Linked DNA regions of Marinagarivorans cellulosilyticus. The main gene of each other region encodes a partner of the protein of the gene in region 2 in a complex. Links are inferred from orthologs where the notes say so. Each region holds a gene or a part of one and is shown on either strand. Other genes may lie near its edges.

Evidence for each region.
Region 1: the proteins of MARGE09_RS15485 (region 2) and smc are in contact, whole or in part, in a crystal structure (PDB 3ZGX), measured with the Bacillus subtilis proteins. The link is inferred for Marinagarivorans cellulosilyticus from one-to-one orthologs.

What each region holds. Positions count from the first base shown.
Region 1 is NZ_AP023086.1:4,063,999-4,081,268, reverse strand. Bases 6,065-10,160 are described here. They hold smc (chromosome segregation protein SMC), read left to right. Parts: upstream 6,065-6,459; coding sequence 6,460-9,960; downstream 9,961-10,160. Other genes in these bases: zipA (cell division protein ZipA), read left to right, coding at 9,971-10,160; ccmI (c-type cytochrome biogenesis protein CcmI), read left to right, coding at 6,065-6,296. Also shown: MARGE09_RS16630 (heme lyase CcmF/NrfE family subunit), read left to right, coding at 1-1,006; MARGE09_RS16625 (DsbE family thiol:disulfide interchange protein), read left to right, coding at 1,024-1,545; MARGE09_RS16620 (hypothetical protein), read left to right, coding at 1,520-2,041; MARGE09_RS16615 (agmatine deiminase family protein), read left to right, coding at 2,043-3,050; MARGE09_RS16610 (carbon-nitrogen hydrolase), read left to right, coding at 3,087-4,004; MARGE09_RS16595 (cytochrome c-type biogenesis protein), read left to right, coding at 4,506-5,009; more of ccmI, read left to right, coding at 5,016-6,064; more of zipA, read left to right, coding at 10,161-10,867; NAD-dependent DNA ligase LigA, read left to right, coding at 10,934-12,964; MARGE09_RS16570 (transglycosylase SLT domain-containing protein), read left to right, coding at 12,943-13,566; MARGE09_RS16565 (HAD family hydrolase), read left to right, coding at 13,594-14,442; MARGE09_RS16560 (hypothetical protein), read left to right, coding at 14,464-14,697; MARGE09_RS16555 (AraC family transcriptional regulator), read left to right, coding at 14,699-15,748; MARGE09_RS16550 (acyl-CoA dehydrogenase C-terminal domain-containing protein), read left to right, coding at 15,908-17,270. UniProt on the Bacillus subtilis protein: Required for chromosome condensation and partitioning.
Region 2 is NZ_AP023086.1:3,847,719-3,852,114, forward strand. Bases 1-2,902 are described here. They hold MARGE09_RS15485 (segregation and condensation protein A), read right to left. Parts: upstream 1,936-2,902; coding sequence 1,066-1,935; downstream 1-1,065. Other genes in these bases: MARGE09_RS15475 (pseudouridine synthase), read right to left, coding at 1-46; scpB (SMC-Scp complex subunit ScpB), read right to left, coding at 57-1,013; MARGE09_RS15490 (YqiA/YcfP family alpha/beta fold hydrolase), read right to left, coding at 2,080-2,655; cpdA (3',5'-cyclic-AMP phosphodiesterase), read right to left, coding at 2,698-2,902. Outside these bases: more of cpdA, read right to left, coding at 2,903-3,531; MARGE09_RS15500 (DUF1249 domain-containing protein), read right to left, coding at 3,615-4,082; MARGE09_RS15505 (NUDIX domain-containing protein), read right to left, coding at 4,162-4,396. UniProt on the Bacillus subtilis protein: Participates in chromosomal partition during cell division. May act via the formation of a condensin-like complex containing Smc and ScpB that pull DNA away from mid-cell into both cell halves.

The DNA.
Region 1 (17,270 bases), 220 kb from region 2 along the record:
TGTGGTTATCGGTGGTTCTTTGCTGCTCTACGCCATAAGGGTGCCGGTGATTCGAAGTGTTCCTGGTTTTAGCTGGATGTCGCGTGAGTCGTTCTTGCTGTTCAACAATGTGCTCTTTGTCACGGCTACCGGCATGGTCTTGTTTGGTACTTTGTACCCTGTCTTTGTTGAGTTTCTGTGGGACGAAAAAATATCGGTGGGGCCTCCATTCTTTGATTTGTTTTTTACGCCAATAATGGCTGGCGTGGCAATACTTTTGGGTATTGGCATAATGATGAACTGGAAGAAAACCAAGATGGAGCCATTGCTGTTGTGGCTGCTAGCGCCATTGTGCGGTGCAATTTTTCTGGGGTTGATATCTCCGTTTCTAGGTGATAAATACAGCTGGGGGGCGGCATTAACGGTAACTCTAGGCGCTTGGGTTACCTTAATGACGATTAGTGATGTGCTACGTAAAACACGCCACAGCAAAAACCGTTTGTCGGCGATCTTTAATTTCAACCTAAGCTATTACGGCATGATTGCCGCGCACCTTGGTTTTGTGTGGATGATCTTGGGTGCATCGCTCAATACCATTTACAGTGATCAGCGTGATTTGCGCTTGGAATACCAAAAGCCTGTTCTAGTGGGCGGTCACGAATTTGAGCTTGTTGAGGTGGCTAATGTGAGCGGGCCTAACTACAAAGCACAAGTGGGCGAAGTTAAGGTGTTTCACGAGGGTAAGCTTGAGGCCGTTTTGAAGCCTGAAAAACGTCAGTATCTTTCTGGCGGTAACGTTATGACTGAGGCGGCTATTGATGCGGGTTTCACGCGAGACTTGTATGTTGCCTTGGGTGATGAGCTTGATGTTAGAGCTTGGTCGGTTCGCGTGCATTACAAACCGTTTGTTCGCTGGATTTGGCTGGGAGCTATTTTTATGGCTTTGGGTGCAACGCTTGCGATATTGGATAAGCGCTATCGTTTGGCGCGCGAGCCGAAAGCAGCGTCAGCTGCTGCGACGGCCTAGTAAGGTTAGATATGAATATTGATCGTTTGAAGTTATTTATACCGTTCGTGGTTTTTGCTGTGCTTTCGGTATTGCTATACCAAGGGCTGAAGAAGGACCCCAATGATTTGCCTTCGGCTTTAATTGGTAAGCCCGTGCCATCATTCTCGTTGCCGTCATTGGGGGACCCTGCAAAAGCCCTTACCGAAAAGGATTTTCAGGGCAGTCCTTACTTGTTGAACGTATGGGCGACGTGGTGTCCTAGCTGTAAGGTCGAGCACCCGTATCTGCTAAAGCTTGCTGAAATGGGTATTCCTATTGTGGGCCTTAACTACCGTGATGATAGTGCTGATGCAATAGCACTGCTTAAATCTCTTAAGGACCCCTACATCGCAAATATTGCAGACGAAGAGGGTCGCTTAGGTTTGGATTTGGGCGTTTACGGCGCGCCAGAGACCTTTGTAGTAGATGCGCAGGGGATTATTCAGTACAGGTTGGCAGGGGTGATAACCGAAGAGTTGTGGACCTCTGAAATTGCCCCTATCTTTTTTGGTGATTAAGTCTGTGCTCATTCGCTTGCTGGCTGTGTGCCTATTGGTTGGTTGTGCATCTTTTGTACGTGCAGACTACCGCGCTGCGCCAGGGCTTGATGCGATGCAGCGAATGCAAGGGCAGTGGCAGCGCCACTGTTACCCTTCAGTAGATGGGCAGTCGAAAGTTTACCGCAGGGATTTTCTTGTGGTGAGCTTTACCCATCTGGCTTTTGAGTCAAAAGTGTATTTGGATGATGCTTGCAATGCCGAACGTACAAGCTATAAGGCGACGTATCGGTACACCTTGACAGGGGCCTTTTTTGAGGCGCGCGGCGGCAAAAAAGCGTTTGCTTTAAATGCTAAGGCGGAATCGCCTGTATCTGATTTTTTTGTTTTACCCCCTTTGAATATCGCTGCGGTAGAGTCGGGTAGGTTGTACTTTGGTCGCGACTTTAGTGGTGAGTCAGAGGCGGGCGTTAGGCTTTCACGGCTTGATGTAAATTCTCCTTTTTTAAGGCATTAGAATGTCACATTCACAAATGTTGCCTGAGTGGGCTCCTTGTCGCGCGGTGCTCTTAGCGTGGCCCTATCCGGGTGGCGATTGGGATGCTAACTATGATGATGTTACGGCCTGCTATTGGGATATGTTGGAGTCAATATCGCAATCTTCAGAGGTTTGGGTCCTGCTGCATCCTTCGTTAAATTTGAATGCCTTTAATGCCAAATTGGCGCGGTTGAGCTGTGTTTTTCCTGTTCGTGTTAGGGCGGATGTTGCCTACGATGATACGTGGATTAGGGATTACGGCCCGATTAGTTGTTCGGGTGGGTATGTGGCCTTTACCTTTAATGGGTGGGGCGGCAAGTACAATGCTGATGCCGACGATGCCGTCGCTTTGCAGCTTGAGGATTGGTTATTGCAGCGGCCGAACGGCTTTAAGTTTGTATGCGAAGGCGGTGGGTTAGAAATCAATGATGATGGCGTGCTGCTGGCCAACGAGGATTGCGTTATCGATTCTGCTCGCAATCCCACTGCATCAAAAGAGCGCGTGCAGGAAAAGCTGCGCGATATCCTAGGTGTTCAAGAGTTTGCGTGGCTCAGGGGGGTAGTGCTTACGGGCGACGATACCGATGGTCACGTGGATACGATTGCTCGATTAGGGCCGAATAATGTGATCGTTTATTGTGGTCGCAATGATGAGCATCATGATGCGCGTGTTTTGGAGTCTTTGCATGAGCAGGTGCAGGACTTGGCTGGCCGCTGGGGCTGGCGGCCGTTTGAGTTGCCGACACCGGTGGTGAAGAGCTGCGTAGATGGCCGCTTGTTGCCAGCGACATATGCGAACTTTCTAATTTGTAATGCAACCATTTATCTGCCTGTGTATGGCCTGCCCGAGGATGAGCACGCCCTGAGCGTGATGAGCGAAGCTTTTCCAGAATACAGCATTCAGCCGATTAATTGCTCGGCTCTTGTTGAGCAGCATGGAAGTTTGCATTGTGCAACGATGCAGGTTGGCCTTGCATCTGTGCGTTAGTATTTAATTTTAATTGAGTTGTTGAGAGTGACTTATATGGCGTCTAGTGGCGTAATTAAGGCTGCGGTTTTACAGTTGTCGGTGGCTTCAGATAATAAAGCTGAAAACTTCGAGGTTTGTGCGCGCCATGTGCGCGGGGCTGCAGCAGATGGTTGTAAATTAGTTGTGCTTCAAGAGCTTCATGCAACTAGGTATTTTTGTCAGCAAGAAGACGTTGAGTGCTTCGACTTGGCTGAACCATTAGATGGTGAGACATACAGCGCTTACGAAGCCTTGGCTGCAGAGCTAGATGTTGTGATGGTGATATCCCAGTTTGAGCGAAGAGCTGCCGGGCTTTACCACAATACGGCACAGGTGATTGATGGTAAGTTGGGGCGTGCAGGTATTTTTCGAAAAATGCATATCCCTGACGACCCGGGGTTTTACGAGAAATTTTATTTCACGCCGGGTGATGCTGATGCCGAATTTGACGGCTTTAAGCCAGTGCAGACGCAAATTGGTAAGTTGGGTGTGCTTGTGTGCTGGGATCAGTGGTACCCAGAGGCTGCGCGGTTAATGGCCCTCGCGGGCGCCGATATGCTGATTTATCCAACGGCAATTGGCTGGGATCCGGCAGATGATGCAGCAGAAAAGGCTCGCCAGCAGGATGCTTGGGTAACAATTCAGCGAGCGCATGCAGTGGCCAATGGCTTGCCTACTTTAGTGGCAAACCGCACGGGCTTTGAGGCCGACCCTGCAGGGCCTTCGGGCATTCAGTTTTGGGGTACGAGTTTCGTCGCTGGGCCGCAAGGGGAGCTGCTAGTAAAGGCGCCCGTTGAAGAGCAGGGTTTTTATTCGGCCGAAATTGATATGCAGCGTAGCGAAGCTGTGCGCAGAATCTGGCCTTACTTTAGGGACCGTCGAGTTGATGCATACTCAGGCCTGGTAAAGCGCTGGCGAGAGAATTCGCTATAGGAAGTAGGGGTGTAGGAATAATGTGCGGTTGACGATTGTTGTCGTTGATCGCATGGTTTGTTGGGGGGGTAAAGGTTTTTATGTTGAGCTTAACGGGGAAGATTTTCTTTTGAAGGTCTTGGGTGCTTTGTTTTAAGTGGCGGACTGGACGGGACTCGAACCCGCGACCCCCGGCGTGACAGGCCGGTATTCTAACCAACTGAACTACCAGTCCGCAGAACTTAAATCAAATGGTGGGTGGTACAGGGGTCGAACCTGTGACCTACGCCTTGTAAGGGCGCCGCTCTACCAACTGAGCTAACCACCCCAAGAGAGACGCGCATTTTAAGGATATTCGAAGGCGCGTCAATGTTTTTTTTTAATTTTTTTTCAATGAAACAAATGGCTGTTTTTGCAATCTTTAATGGTGGTATCGCCTAGCTTTTTGCTTGGTGGTCTGGATGTGGGCAGCAGGGTATACTTCGCCACCTTTAAACCGATGAGCTAATCAAGGGGACAATAGTGTTTAAGCAGGTCGGATTTTTTATATTGTTATTGTTGTTAAGCGCGGATGTATTTAGTGGCATTGATACTTACGAGTTTGACGTTGAAGGTGGGCTTGAACGCTACAACTACTTTATTGAAGAGTTGCGTTGCCCCAAATGTAAAAACCAAAATCTAGCGGGTTCGAATGCGCAAATCGCGCAGGATCTTCGAAGAGAGTTACACCGCTTGATTACCGAGGGTGAGACTGACGATGGAATTGTCGATTTCATGGTTGATCGCTATGGTGATTTTGTGTTGTACCGCCCTAGGTTGCAAAAAAATACCTATGTCCTTTGGTACGGGCCAATTTTCATGTTGTTGTTAGGCGTTGGCGTGCTATCGGTCATTATCTATCGACGAAGCAAAGCCCCTAATAGTAATGGTGGCCTAACGGATGGTGAGCAAGAGCGTTTAGAAAGTTTTTTAAAAGAAACTGACACTGTTGCTGTCTCTCAATCAAAAAATTCTAATAAGAAGTAAGTGTTTATGGCTTTTTGGCAAGGTGTATTGATTCTGGCGGCGCTTGGCGCAGTGTTTATTTTGTGGCCTATTTTTAAATTGCCGCTAACGCGTGGCTTGGCCTCAAAGCCTGTTCGGCGCGATGTGACACAAGCTGCGCTTTATAAAGAGCATTTGGATGACTTGGATCGGTTGCTTAAAAATGGCGATGTCGAACAAGATCAATACAACGCTCTTAAGACAGAGCTTCAGCGTACGCTGGTTGTAGAATCAGACGGCCTTACCGAAGTCTCTACGCGCCCGGGTGGCAGCATTTTATTGGTGGGTTTGGCTGTTGCAGCGCCATTATTAGCAACTTTTTTATATTTCCAGTGGGGCGCTAAGCCGGACTGGGATATATACACTTTGATGGAGTCTGAGCGTGATAACCCTGCAAAAACTCAAGCGGAGTTCGAGCAATTTACTAAAGAGCTATTGATAACGGTGCGTAGCCGTCTAAAACAGCAGCCAGAAAACCATCAAATGCGTTACCTGCTTGCTGAGCGCTCTATGGCTGTAAAAGATTATGACGAGGCGATATCTGCATACAAGGAGTTGCTAGAAATAGAGCCTAACTCACCCACCATGGCGATTAAACTGGCCCAAGCGCTATTTGTTCGCGAAGGTAATAAAGTTACCCCTGAGGTGGCGCATTTTACTGATATCGCCGTGAAGGGCGCCCCTTTTATGTATCAAGCGCTTGAAATGAGTGGCTTGGTAGCCTTCCACAATAATGATTACCGCAATGCGGTTATTTTCTGGCAGCGTGCTAAAGGGCAACTAGACCCGAATAGTCGCTCGGCACAAGCGTTGGATGGGGCTATTAATAAGGCAGCGCGCGCGGCGATTGCAGCAGGGGAGGATTTAACCTCCGAGCCAAGTGAGGTAGCAAAAACTTCCGCAAACCAAGAGTCGGCAGCAGCTGATAAAGGCTTTGATGTGTCGGTTTCTATCGCGGATGGCATTTCGGCGAGCCCTGGCGATACAGTTTTTGTTTATGCGCGGGCATGGAAAGGGGCAAAAATGCCTTTGGCCATTCAGCGTATAACGGTAGCTGACTTACCTAAGACGATTCGCCTAGACACTTCTATGGCAATGGCGCCAGGCATGGACTTGACCACGGCAAGCGAACTGGAATTATTGGCTCGTATTTCTAAATCTGGAAGCCCTGTGCCGCAATCGGGCGATTGGCAGGCAACTTTAGGTCCGGTTTCTCTGGGCGATGGCATCGATTCCCAATCATTGGTGATTGCCGAGAAGGTGCCCTAGGCGTTGTTATTGGCAAGGGTAATTGGCATCTCTATTACTAAAGTATTATTTTGATGCCAGTTATTCGTCAATTTTTCTGGGTTATTAGGGTTTTATTATCTTGATCGGTGTAGAATTCGCCGTTTAATTGTCAAAGCAGCATCCGAGAGTTAAGCAGTATTCTATGCGGTTAAAGTGCATTAAATTGGCAGGGTTCAAATCCTTTGTCGACCCCACAACGGTTCATTTTCCAAGCAACTTGTGTGCTGTGGTTGGGCCTAATGGTTGTGGTAAATCTAATATTATCGATGCTGTTCGCTGGGTTATGGGGGAATCTTCCGCCAAAAACCTGCGCGGCGAATCGATGACAGATGTTATTTTCAATGGTTCCAACGGTCGTAAGCCTGTTGGTCAAGCCTCTATTGAGCTAGTGTTTGATAACACCGATAAAACGCTCAAAGGCGAATATGCCGCCTATAACGAAATTTCAATTAAGCGAAAAGTGACGCGTGATAGCCAAAATATTTACTATCTTAATGGTACTAAATGTCGGCGTCGTGACATCACGGATATCTTCTTGGGGACAGGCCTAGGGCCTCGTAGCTACGCGATTATCGAGCAGGGCATGATCTCTAAGTTGATCGAGGCTCGGCCTGAAGAGCTTCGCGTTTTTATTGAAGAGGCCGCGGGAATATCCAAATATAAAGAGCGTCGGCGCGATACTGAAAACCGCATGCGTCGTACCCATGAAAACTTAGAGCGCCTGACTGACATCCGAGATGAGCTAGAGCGTCAGCTCTCTCGGCTAGAGCGTCAGGCTCAGGCGGCAGAAAAGTACTCCGAATACAAAAAAGAAGAGCGTTCCCTTAAAGCGTATTTGCAAGCTCGTCGCTATTTGCACTTGCGCGAAAAATCGCAGAATAAGCACGGCATCATTACTGAGTTAGAACTTAAAGTCGAAGCTGGCGTAACCCGACAAGTGAATATCGATACCACAATCGAGACTCAACGCGTCCGTTTTACCGAAGTAGGCGACAAATATCATCAAGTTCAAGAGCGCTTTTATGCTATTGGTGCTGATATTGCGCGTATAGAGCAAACCATCGCGCACTCGCAAGACCGTGAACGACAACTGCGCGTCGACCTAGATCAAACAGAAAAAGACTGCCGCGAAGCGGCATTGCACCATCAACAAGATGCTGATAAAGCCGAAGGCTGGCAGGCTGAGTTGCATGTTATGGAGCCTGAATTAGAGTTATTAGAAGAAGAAACAGAGCTCTCTTCTGAAAAGCTCATACAGGCTGAAGAAGCTATGCAGGCTTGGCAGCAAGAGTGGGATGCTTTCAACCAAAAGGCGCAAGCCCCGCGCCAACAAGCAGAAGTTCAGCAGTCGCGCATACAGCACTTAGAAACCGTGCAGCAGCGTTTATTGGCACGCATCGAAAAACTCGATGCCGAAAAGCGCGAGTTGGTGCTAGGTGATGTCGAAGACGAAATAATGGAACTGCGCGAAAGCGTTGCGATGGCGCAAGAAGAGCTAGAGCAACTGCGTTTGCAAATAGAGGAGCACAGCGAAAAAGTTACTGTCCAGCGCGAACAAGAGCAAACCTTGCGGGCGCAGTTAACAAACTTACAAGGTGTGAATCAAAAAGGAAAAGGGCGTTTATCTTCGCTTGAGGCGTTGCAGCAATCGGCTTTAGGTAGCGGCAAAGGCCTAAGCACTTGGCTTAAAGCACAAGGCATTGATTCGTTGCCGCGATTAGCCGAGTCAATAACCGTAGCCGGTGGCTGGGATCGTGCAGTTGAAATTGTATTGGGTAAGCGCATTCAGGCTGTAGCTGGAGTTAGCGACTTAGGCAGTCTTATTGACGCGCATGAATCGCTGGCCAGCGGTGACTGTAATGTTTTTACTGATGGTGTTGTTAAGGGCGAAGGCGCTGTAGCGGATTCACTGGCAAGCCAAGTCAATAGTCCTTTCTCTATCGCGGGCTTACTTAATACTGTCTTTATGGCAGACGATATAGCCCACGCTAAAGCGCTACAGGCTAACTTGTGTGCACACGAATCCGTGATTACTCGCGAAGGTGTTTGGTTGGGGCCCAATTGGCTGAATCTTGTCAAAGCCGATGACGCGGGTGCCGGCGTTATTGCGCGCCAAACTGAAATAGAGCAGCTTAGAGGTGAGCTTGATGTTCAGGATGAGCAAATTGAAGCGCTGACGATAGAGTTAGAGACAGCAAGGCAAGGCGTTAAAGATTCCGAAGCTGCACGCGACGAAGCCCGAAAGCAGTTAGATCAAAGCCAGCGGGTTTTGTCGCAAGACCAAACCAAACTTACTGCTCATACGGTAAAAGTCGAGCAGGTACTTGCACGCAAAGATCGCGTCACCGCTGAAATTAACGAAGCCAAAGAGCAATTAGAGTTAGAAGCCGAGGGCCTCGCTCAAGCACGCATGCAGCTTGAAGATGCGATTGAATCGATGGAAATGGATACCCACGCACGTGAAGAGCTATTAGCGAAGCGTGATCAATATAAAGATTTACTCGAAAATACACGTCAAAAAGCGCGTCAGGATAAAGATACTGCTCATCAGTTAGCTATGCGTATCCAGGCGGTCAGTACACAGCTGCAAGCTGTTAAGCAGGGTTTATCTCGGTTGAGTGAGCACACCGCAAAGCTAGAGGAGCGACGCCAAAGTTTACTCGATAGCCTTGCCGAGGGTGCAGAGCCAGTTGAGCTACACAAAGAAGAGTTAGAAGCGCACCTACAAAAGCGCGTTGCCGTTGAAGAACAGTTACTCGAAGCTAAAAAATCCGTCGAGGGTGTGGAGGAAACCTTGCGCAACGCCGAAAAAGAGCGTTTAACTGTTGAGCAAGAGGTGCAGTTTGTACGTGCAAACCTCGAAAAAGAGCGTTTAGAAAGTCAAACCTACGACGTTCAAGCGCAAAACTTACGCGATCAGCTAGAAGCAGATGACTATAACGTAGACATTCTATTGGCCGAGCTGCCAGAGGATGCAGAAGCCGATCTTGAGCAAGCGCTCGAAAAAGTGGCGGCAAGAATATCTCGCTTAGGGCCGATTAACCTCGCGGCTATTGATGAGTATAAAACCGAGTCTGAGCGTAAAAATTACTTAGACGACCAAGATCAAGATCTTATGGAAGCATTAGAAACACTGGAAAATGCGATCCGTAAAATTGACAAAGAAACAAGAACGCGCTTTAAAGAGACATTCGATCAAGTTAACAGCGGCCTGCAAGAGCTGTTTCCTAAAGTCTTTGGCGGCGGCCATGCCTATTTAGAGCTAACCGGCGAAGATTTACTGGATACCGGCATTACCATTATGGCAAGGCCACCAGGCAAGCGTAACAGCACCATTCATTTGTTATCTGGTGGTGAAAAAGCACTAACGGCAATTGCACTGGTTTTCTCGATATTCCGGTTAAACCCAGCGCCGTTTTGTATGTTGGATGAGGTTGATGCACCATTGGACGATGCCAACGTAGGACGATACGCGCGTATGGTTGAGCAAATGTCGTCGCAAGTTCAATTTATTTATATTACTCACAACAAAATTGCTATGGAAATGGCGGATCAGTTGATGGGTGTAACCATGCACGAGCCAGGTTGCTCTCGTATGGTTACTGTAAATGTAGAAGAGGCAGCCGAAATGGCTGCACTATAGGAGAAACCCCATGCGTGAATGGTTAACAGTCATTATTGTGCTTTTGATAGTCGGAATCATTTTGGATGGTATTCGGCGTGTGCGTGCTGCTCGCAGAGAGCGCATTCATATGTCAAATAGCTTGCCAGAAGAGGGAGGGCTTGATGACGAAAATGTCGGCAGTGAATTCCCCAGCGGTGGCGCCCGTGTGGCGGCGTATCGGCACCCAGAAGATGCCGCAAATTTACACGTAAACCTTAAAAGCTCTTTGGCGGCCAGTAAAAAAACGGCAGGCGTTAATGCTAAAGCGGAGCCTGCACCAACAATGCTTATGGATTCTGCCGATGAACACCTAGAACCCACATTGGGCAACCTGGACGATCTAGATGATGACTTGGCGGTGATGGCACCACCGCGCACAGCAGCGCCAGCAGCTAAAGCTCCTGCTAAAGAGCCGGCCGTTCAACCTAAGGCTAAAGTAGCCGAGCCAGCCTTGGAGCCAGAAGAGGTTATTGTTATTAACGTTATGGCCCATCAAGGGCAGCTTTTTAGCGGAGAAACATTGCTGCAAACGCTTACCGAGCAAAACTTGCGTTTTGGCAATATGGAAATTTTTCATCGCCACAAAAACGAAGATGGCTCAGGTGAAGTCTTGTTTAGCTTGGCCAATATCGTAAAGCCTGGCACCTTTGATTTGACGACTATGGAAGATTTCTCCACGCCTGGGATCAGCATGTTTATGATGCTTCCTATCAGAGGCGATAGCGTTGCAGCGTTTGGTTTAATGGCGCGCACCGCCAAGGCTATTTCTGAAGCGCTAGACGGTGAGCTAAAAGATGAGCATCGCAGTGTGATGACGCAGCAAACGTTTGAACATTGCCGACAACGTGTTATTGAATTTGAGCGAAAACGTCGCCTTAATCGCTAATCAAGCCTTGCCAGTGTATAGATTCCAAACCGCCTATTGGCGGTTTGTTGTTTTGGAAACAAAAAAATGACAGAAGCTGTATTAACGGAAAATGACACAGTGATTCAACAGCAGTACGAAGCCCTTAAACAGGAAATCCAGCGTCATAACGTTGCTTACTATGTAAAGGATGAGCCTTCTATTCCAGATGCAGAATACGATCGTTTAATGCGTCAATTATTGGATGTCGAACAGCAGCACCCTAGTTGGGTAACGCCCGATTCCCCCTCGCAGCGCGTAGGAGCGACCCCGCTCGATAGCTTTCAAAGCGTAACGCATTTACAGCCGATGTTATCGTTAGGTAATGCCTTTAATGACGATGATATGAGGGATTTTGATCGACGTATACAAGACCGCTTAAAAACATCTATCGCGGTACATTATGTGTGCGAACCAAAATTTGATGGCCTTGCGGTAAGTTTGCTCTATCGCGATGGGCTATTCGAGCGCGCAGCTACAAGGGGTGATGGCACAACCGGCGAAGATATTTCGCAGAATGTTCGCACCCTTAAAAACGTACCGCTAAAGCTTGCCGGTAATTACCCTGCAGTGCTTGAAGTGCGCGGCGAAATTTACATGCCCTTAAAGGGGTTTGAGGCGCTGAACCAATCGGCGCGTGAGAATGGCCAAAAAACATTTGTAAACCCGCGCAATGCGGCAGCTGGTAGCTTAAGGCAGTTGGATTCTCGCATTACCGCAACAAGGCCGTTGGTGTTTAATGCTTATTCAGTGGGTGAGTTTGATGGCGAGCTGCCGGCAACGCACTTTGAAACCCTGCAATTACTGCGTGATTTAGGGTTTGTTGTGAGTGATCTTGCAGAGAAAGTCGACTCTATCGAAGGCTGCTTAGACTATTACACTCGAATGGCAGCCAAGCGAGATGCTCTGCCTTTTGATATAGACGGCTTGGTTTTTAAGGTTGATGACTTTGCATTACAGCGTCGCTTAGGTTTTGTTGCAAGGGCGCCACGTTTTGCGATCGCGCAAAAATTCCCCGCCCAAGAAGAAATGACAACCCTTAAAGCGGTCGAATTTCAGGTAGGGCGTACCGGTGCGATTACCCCTGTTGCGCGCTTAGAGCCGGTGTTTGTGGGCGGTGTTACCGTAGCGAACGCCACGCTGCACAACCGCGATGAAGTGGAGCGCCTTGGGGTGATGGTGGGTGATACCGTTATTATTCGTCGAGCAGGCGATGTAATCCCACAAATTGCCGAGGTTGTACTCGAGCGCCGCCCTGAAACGGCTAGCCCAATAGAATTTCCCGCGCAATGCCCTGTTTGTGGTGCCGATACTAGCCAAGTTCCTGGTGAAGCGGTGATTCGCTGCAGCGGTGGCTTATCGTGTGCAGCACAAAGTAAAGAGGCCATTAAGCACTTTGCAAGCCGTAAAGCGATGGATATTGATGGTTTGGGCGATAAGCTCGTAGAGCAATTGGTTGATGAAGGCTTGATCGCTAATGTTGCCGATTTATACCAGTTAACACTGGTACCGCTTGTTGGTTTAGAGCGCATGGCCGAGAAATCAGCCCAAAACTTATTGGATGCATTAGAAAAAAGTAAAAGTACGACTTTGGCGCGCTTTTTATATGCCTTAGGTATTCGAGAAGTTGGCCAAACAACCGCGGCTACGCTTGCACAGCATCTAGGTAGCTTGCAGGCCATTACGCAAGCTACGGCTGAACAGCTGCAAGAAATTCCTGATGTTGGGCCGGTTGTCGCTGAATATGTCGAATTGTTTTTTAAACAAGAAAGTAATTTAGCTTTACTAGAGGCTTTGCAGGCTGCAGGAGTGCATTGGCCAGCGCCGACGGTATCGCAAAATCAACCTTTAGCGGGTAAAACCGTAGTACTAACGGGAACGTTAGAAACTATGGGGCGCAGCGAAGCCAAAGAACGCTTATTGGCGTTGGGCGCTAAAGTAGCGGGTAGTGTGTCGGCAAAAACCTATTTAGTGGTGGCAGGGGCAAAAGCGGGCAGCAAACTCACAAAAGCGCAGGATATTGGGCTCGATGTGCGCAACGAAGAGGAGTTTATTGCGTGGTTAGAACAATTCGAATAATTAGCAGCTTCTGTTTTAGTGTTGTATTGGTAGCCTTTGCAAGTGGTTGCGCGGGCTACAGGCCTACTCAAATGGATGACGCTTGCGACATACTTGGCGGCAAAAAAAGTTGGTATAAAGATGCCGTAAAGGCTGCCAATAAGTGGGGCACACCGGTCGCAACGAAGCTGGCGTTTATACATCAAGAATCGCGTTTTAAAGCCGATGCGCGCCCCCCCAGAAAGAAGATCCTCTGGATTATTCCCGGTCCTAGGGCCAGCGATGCTTACGGTTATGCCCAAGTAAAAGATGCCACTTGGCGTTGGTACCAGGATAAAACTGGAGCGCGCGGTGCAGATCGCGATGACTTTGGTGATGTGACACAATTTATTGGTTGGTACAACAAAGAGAGCCAGCGCCGTTTAGGTATAGGCTTAGGCGACGCTTATAGGCAATACTTGGCGTATCATGAAGGCCATGGCGGTTATGAACGCCGCTCTTACAATAAAAAGCCTTGGTTAAAAAAGGTTGCCCTTAAAGTTTCTTCGCGGGCAAAAATGTACCAACAGCAAATTAAAGGCTGTAAAAAAGAGCTAGAAAAAAATCGCTTTTGGTTTTTTTAGTGCCAAGTGCATCGTAACGGAAATTCAATGACTATCTCCCTTGAGCAATTTTTACTGAGCGACCAAAAGCCGGATATACGATTGGCTTTGTTTGATGTTGATGGCACCTTATTAAATGTTGATGGCAATTACACCGCAGGGGTACAAAAAAGCATTGCTAGGGTGCAAGCCTTGGGCGTCAAAACAGCTGTAGCCAGTGGCCGTCCGTATTTTGCGACGCGCTTTTTGTGGCAGGAGCTTGGTTTAGTGGATACTGGCGTTTTTTGCACGGGGGCACAAATATTTGAGCCATCGACTAATACGTTACACAAGGCTCATCCACTACCTGATTCAAGCGTAAAAAAGCTATTGGCGCAGCTGCGCGAACAACATTTATATTACGAGCTTTACACCGATGCCGGCCTTTACATCGAACGTGATGTAGCACCCGAGATACTTGGGGTGCATTGTAAGCATTTACGTACGCAGCCGATCATGCAGAGCTTTGATACAGTCCATGATCCCGTCATAAAGCTGCTAGTGGGTGTTGATTTAGATAAAAGCGCGAATGCGCTGCAGGTTTTAGAGCAGCGTTTTCCAGATTGCATATTTGCCTATGCCAAGCTGCCAGCATACCCACGCTGGTTGTTTGCCAGTATTATTCATCACAGTGCCAGTAAACGTGCAGCTTTTGATTACCTGTTAGCGCACTATGGCATTAGTGCAAGTAATGTGATTAGTTTTGGGGATGCGCAGTCGGATATGGAATTTATTTCTATGGCTGGTGTAGGTGTTGCTATGGGGAATGCCTCTGATGCGGTTAAAAACGTCGCTAACATTGTGACCTCGCCAGTATGGGAAGATGGCATCGCAAAAGTGTTAGATGTACTCATTTAGTGTGTTAAGTAAGAGAGTGGTATGGCTAAGGTAAAGTTTAAGATCAGTAAGAAAACCCGTTTTATGAGTCATATGCTTGCTTCTGTATGTTTTATTGGTTTGTTTATATGGGGCTGGGATTTGTCGGTCAGCGATGCCCTCGCTTATTTGTTGGTCAGCTTGGGCTTTTTGGCCGTTATTATTTTAATATCCGCGGTATTGGGGTTGGCTTTACGTTTTGTGCGTCGCACAAAAACGACTGTTGAAGAGGAATAGCATGTTCACGCCAAAAGTTCCGGCCGCACTTGTACGGCATTTGCTCGATGAGGCGAAGCAAAACGGTATTGATTACAGCGATGCCTTAGCTGAATTAGAGCTCACGCCCGATGATATGAAAGCTGGCCTTCCATCGTTTAAATATGGCCAGTTGTACAGACGCCTTATCTTTTTAAGTGGCGATGAATGGTTTGGCATGTTCTCTGGCGGCAAGGTGCCTGTTGGTGCATTTCGTTTAATGTGCTTGACCTTACTCACCGCCGGTAATATTCGCCAAGCTTTAGAGTTAGCCGGTGAGTTCGCCGAGGTATGTAAGGGGTTTAAAGTTCGCTATAGCATTGATGAATACCATGGCTTAGCGCGGGTGTTTATATCGCCGGTGCGCACTAGCAGCGCTGAAGAATTAGATCAGCTGCAAGCGAATGCAACGCCAGAGCAGCTGTTGACCACATTGGTGGCTGGGCACCAGTTAGCTTGCTGGCTAGCGGGTACATCGCTGCCGATTGAGGGTTTACGGCTAAGCTTTGGTGCCGGTGAAACCATTCAAAGTGTCCGTTCGTTGTGTGAGCAAGATGTGCAGTACAACCAGCCTATCAATGCTTTGCTATATCCTTTGAGCGTACTGAATCGCCCAGTGGTGCAAAACCACCAGAACTTACCCGACTTCCTGCGTACAGCGCCTTACCAAATCGTAACTCAAGACTCTAGCCAAATTAGTACCACTGAGAAAGTACGTGCACTGTTAAATAAAGACGTTGGCCATAACATGCCATCGGCGGAGCAGGTCGCCGAAACTTTAAATATGTCGGTGACAACGTTACGCCGGCATTTGGCCGATGAAAATTCAGCCTATCAAACACTTAAAGACGAGTGTCGCTTAGAGGCGGCGATCCAGCTGTTAGCTTGCAGGGATCTTACCAATGTTATGGTGGCAGAGCGTTTAGGCTTTGATGAGCCGAGCGCGTTCTTTCGGGCCTTCAAAAAGTGGACTGGTATGACGCCAGGGCAATACCGCAAAAAACACCTGAATGTTGATATGCAGTGTGAGTAATTGACGGAAGTGTCCTACACTTATAGCTGTATATTATAAAGCTTGGCCAAAACACAAAAAGATAGCGGATTAAGTAATCAAACCTGCGTTAATTGGTTATCTACTTGTAGCAGGGCTTGGTACTACAATATTTAGCAAGACTAAACGCACGAGGCCGCTATGACTGATTACAAAGTTCCCGCAAGAGATATGCAGTTTGTATTGCACGAGCTGCTTGATTACGAGGCACATTGCCAACGTTTAACCAATGGCGAAGATGCTACCCGCGATGTGGTTGACGCGGTAATAGAAGAGGCCGGCAAGTTTTGTGAAAACGTACTAGCACCATTAAATAGAGTTGGCGATACCGAAGGTTGTAAGTTCGATAACGGAACCGTCACCACGCCTACAGGTTTCAAAGAGGCTTATCGGCAGTATATCGAAGCCGGCTGGCCCAGCATGATCCACCCCGTGGAATACGGTGGCCAAGGTTTGCCCGAATCCCTCGAGACAATTGTAAGTGAGATGGTAGGCACGGCTAATTGGTCTTGGGGAATGTACCCCGGGCTAAGTCATGGTGCTATGAAAACCATTGGTACCCATGGCTCTGACGAACAAAAAACGACCTATTTAAAACACCTAATTGCCGGTGAGTGGACCGGCACGATGTGCTTAACCGAGCCGCACTGCGGGACCGATTTAGGCATGCTGAAAACCAAAGCAGAACCTTCTGCAGACGGTAGCTACGCCGTTACTGGAACGAAAATATTTATTTCTGCTGGCGAGCATGATCTGGCTGAAAACATCGTACATATTGTATTGGCTCGCTTACCCGATGCGCCTGAGGGTACCAAAGGTATATCGCTGTTTATTGTGCCAAAATTTTTGCCCGAAGGTGACGGCATAGGTGCACGCAATAATGTAGCTTGTGGCTCGCTTGAGCATAAAATGGGCATTCACGGTAACGCAACTTGCGTGCTAAATTTTGATGGCGCGAAAGGCTTTTTAATTGGTGAAGCCAATCGTGGCTTGAATTGCATGTTTACCTTTATGAATGGCGCACGCTTAGGTACTGCAATACAAGGGCTTTCGCATGCTGAGCTTGGGTTTCAAAAATCGTTAGCCTATGCCAAAGACCGTTTACAAATGCGGTCGTTATCCGGTGTTAAAAATCCTAGCGGCCCTGCCGACCCTATTATTGTGCATCCCGATGTTCGCCGTATGCTACTTACGCAAAAAGCATTCGCCGAAGGTGGCCGAATGTTGGCGTACTATATATCGCAGTTAGTGGACGTGGAGTATAACGGTACGGACGACGCCGAGCGGGCTGAAGCTAGCGAGTTGCTTGCCTTTTTAACGCCAATTGCCAAAGCCTTTATGACAGAAAGCGGCTTTGAAAGTGCAAACCTCGGTATGCAGTGTTTTGGTGGCCACGGCTATATTGCGGAGTGGGGCGCCGAGCAAAATGTACGCGATAGCCGTATATCGACGCTCTACGAAGGGACCACGGGCATTCAGGCGTTAGATTTACTGGGCCGAAAAG
Region 2 (4,396 bases):
AGCCAGCCGATGCCAGCACTTTTTGGAGCTTCTCGTTAACACTCATAGTGTGTGAGTTAAACCTCTGTATTCTTAGGGGGCTCGGTGCTATCAGCAGCACTGAGAATGGTATTGTCTTCATCTTCCGATAAAGCACTATTGTCGTCTGCATTGTCGTCTGCCGCATTTTCAACGGCATCAGCATTGTCGCCTTCAACTGCAGGGTGAACAATGTCGCCCAGCAAGTCGATCTCCGGCTCGCTTTCGAGTGCCGGCGAGCCGTCTAGCGACGCATCAATTACAGGCTCTTGATTTACATCATCTTGCGCTTTGGCGATTTCAGCGCTTGTATCATCCGTATTAGATGGCTCAGATTCAACGCTTTCGCTTACACCACCATCAAGTTCAAGCTTTTCGCTTAAGCTATCAATGTCTTGCAGCTCACCTAAAGACGGCAGCTCATCCAAGCTTTTCAAACCAAAATAATCGAGAAACTGGCGCGTTGTGGCATAAAGGGCCGGCCGACCGGGAACATCCCTATGACCAACAACCTTGACCCAATCGCGCTCGAGCAAAGTTTTTATAATGTGGCTACTCACGGCTACGCCGCGAACATCCTCAATATCACCACGCGTCAGGGGTTGACGGTAGGCGACTAAGGCAATCGTCTCTAACAGAGCGCGCGAGTATTTTTGCGGCCGCTCATCCCATAACCGATTAACCCACGGCGCCAAGTCGTCACAAACCTCAAAGCGCCAACCACTCGCAACTTGCTTCAATACAAAGCCACGATCATGTTGACTGTCGCGAATAGACTCAAGTGTTGACGTTAGCAAGCTTTTACTGGGGCGCTTATCTTCATCAAAAAGTGTGAGTAATTTATCCAGCGACACCGCTTCACCACTCGCTAAAATGGCGCCTTCCAACACCCGCGACAAAAAGCGCTGATCGTATTGGAAGTCACCTTCTTGCGCTACCGGCAAGGCTTCAACACGTGATTCCTCGACTAATTCTGACGGTGTGGTCTCTGACATAATACTTACTCTTACAACTCTTTACTTTGTAGCAAACACGGCGCTGACTAAGTTATTCAGAACGCGCCTTAACATGAATAGAACCAAAAGCTTCCGTTTGCACCAGCTCTATTAATGACTCTTTAACCAATTCCAATATCGCCAAAAACGTAACAACAACGCCCAAACGCCCCTCCTCACAATGGAAAAGCTGGATAAACGGCATAAACTGTTTACCCGACAACTGGTCCAGCACTTGCGTCATTCGTTCGCGTGTTGATAATTTTTCGCGCTCGACTTGGTGACTTTCAAACATGTCCGCACGGCGTAAAACCTCGCCCAAAGCAAAGAGGATCTCTTTCATGTCAACATCCGGGTCTGCGCGGGTTTGCGTACGATCCGGCGCCATGGCACGCGCGACATGAATATCGCGATGCATCCTAGGCATCTCATCAATATCTTCCGCTGCTTGCTTAAAGCGTTCGTATTCTTGTAGGCGACGAATTAACGTAGCTCTTGGGTCCTCTTCGTCTTCGCCATCTTCCGATGGTGGTCGGGGCAACAACATGCGCGACTTAATCTCCGCCAGCATAGCGGCCATTACCAAATACTCGGCCGCCAACTCGAACTGCATCGCCTCCATCATTTCCACATAAGCAACATACTGCTTAGTTATGGCCGATACATCAATCTCAAGAATGTCGATGTTTTGACGGCGAATAAGGTACAAGAGTAAGTCTAACGGGCCTTCAAAAGATTCCAGTATCACCTCTAAGGCGTCCGGCGGAATATACAGATCTTTAGGAAGCTCGGTGTAAGCTTGCCCATTAACCAATGCAAACGGCATTTCGGCTTGAGCAGGAGATTGGCTCTTAGGGTCTTGTTCAACAACGTCAGCAGCTTTAGCTGACTCTGCCGGGGCAGTTACTTCTGTACTGGTCACACATGCTCCTAGACTGCAGAGGCAAAATCCTAACGTAAACGCGCCGGGACGAAAAGCTGGCGATTATATCGCCCCAAGACCATTAATTACTACCGATTCCTGCCTGCCTGCTCACAAGCCCAGTAAAACAAGAGCCAAGCCTGACTAGGTTTTCGAGAAAAAATCCATTATCGCGGGCAAATGCGCTTCGTAACCATCAAAACTATGGGACCCACCCTCTTCGAGCAGGATGTTAGATGCTTGATATCGTTTCAGCGCCATCCGGTAATCCAGCGTTTCATCACCACTTTGCAGCATGACCCAATAAGCTTCCGGATTAGTATGCTGCACAAAATCGCACTCGGCTAAAACCGAGAGATCTTTCTCCCGCAGCGTATAAGTGTCTTCAGAGTAGTAGCTTTTTAGCGGCTGCCCAACAAAATGCTGAAAACGCGTATGCGGTGCAACAGCTGGATTCACCAAAACCGCCTTACCGCCAAACTGCTCAACACACCATGCAGCCCAAAAGCCACCCAAAGAGCTGCCAATAACATATGGAGGTTCGTCGATGCTTTGGTAAAACTCCGTCAAAGCTTGACTCGCCGCCTGCGGATAAGACGATAGCTGCGGACAATAGTATTGCCAGCTAGGATAATGCGACGCCACCCATTGCTTAGTCACGCGCGCTTTAGTCGATTCTGGCGAGCTTAAAAAGCCATGTAAATACAAGATGGACGGCATAGAAAGCTCGATATCAAGAAGAGAAGAGTACGGCTAAGAAGCCTAGTAACCACCTGAGCTGAGATCCACAACGTAGCAGAAGCCCTCAACCCTATTCACATAAGTGTTAATTCTGCCATTATCGTGCAACTCAAAAACACGGTAACCGGGCATGCTAGTATCTACCGCAAAATCGTCATTTCTAGGCTTAAACTGAACACACGTCGAAGGCGTGGCAAATAGCTCTAGCTCACCTCTGCGCATATAAAAGTCTTGGTGGACATGCCCCCAAACAACGCCTTTCACATTCGGGTGTTGATCGATAATGTTAAAAAAACGATCGGAGTTAGCGACCTTATACTGGTCGATCCAAGCAGAGCCAACCGGTACCGGCTGATGGTGCATCATGATTAAAGTAGGAGAATCGCCGCGTATAGATAGCAGCTTTTCCAACCGGTGAATCTCTGATTCGGGCAGCTCCCCGCGCTCCTCAAAAGGCACGCGAGAACTGAGCAATATAATGCGCCAATCACCAATACCCACAATCTGGCTTAGCGGCTGCGGAACACCCTTGACGCGCATACCCTCAGGGTCATCATGATTACCATCAAGCCACGCAAGCGGCATTCCAGGCAGATATTCACGTACAATATTGACAAAACGCTGATAAGACGGTCTTTTGCCATCATTAGAAATATCGCCAGTAGCAACAATCAAATCAAATGGTTGGCTAGCGTCCTGCTTTTCATTGACGGCAGTTAGCACATCACGAAGGCTCTGCTCGGTATTAATACCCAGCAGCGTTTCGTCGCTATCACTACCTAAGTGGCTATCGGTTATTTGTAGCACCCGCAATGGGCGTTCAGGAAGTCGGGCCACATTTGCACCAAAGTCCATGACTTGATTCACCTAATATAACTTTATTACAACAGCTCTAGTTTGCCCGAGTACTTGCAGTAAATCGATGCTACCCATCAGAATTATGGGAGAGGATTCACAAATCCTTCAGGGGAAATACCGAGTTTGCGACAATGTACTAACCACTCGCCCAAAAAGCGATTTAATGCGAGCTTTTCATCGCGTTGGTACATTTTTCGATTGGGGTAACTATACACAGGATGCCAGTGTCGATGGTTATCCCACGCGACAACTTCAGCCATTTCAACGTCATGATATAAGCGAATCAGCATCCTGGGACGGGTAACATAGTCTGACTGAGCAGACGACTGGGTAATTTCCAGGGTCGTGGTATAGGGGGCTAAATCTACCCGAGACACTAAAACCGAGACACTGCGCTCGGAAGGCAACTCAAACGACCAGCGCTCCGCTGACTGGCGACAATCCGGTATTAAACTCATGCACAAATGGTAGTTTAATTCACACTGGCTGTGATGACGCTTTAGGTTAACAATGTAATCACACAGCTCAGATCGATTAAAGGCGACCACTATGTAACCCCTCGATCAAGCCATACTGGCGCTGTGCTTTGTTTTGCTCCATCCCCATAAGCGTAATCCGCAGATTTGTTTAGCAATTAGGCGCAACTCCCGAGCGCAACTGCTGACGATTCATGGCAAGCCACTGCAATGCAAGCAAAGTAGCCGCGTTGTTCATCCTACTGTTTAGCATAGCATCCAAGACCTCCTGCGCGTCAAAGACACTCAGCAGAATGTCTTCGTTTTCGCTCTCAAGCCCATGAACACCGCCCGAATGGCTTAAATCACACTCTGCACAATACAAATGAATTTTCTCATTGCAGGCA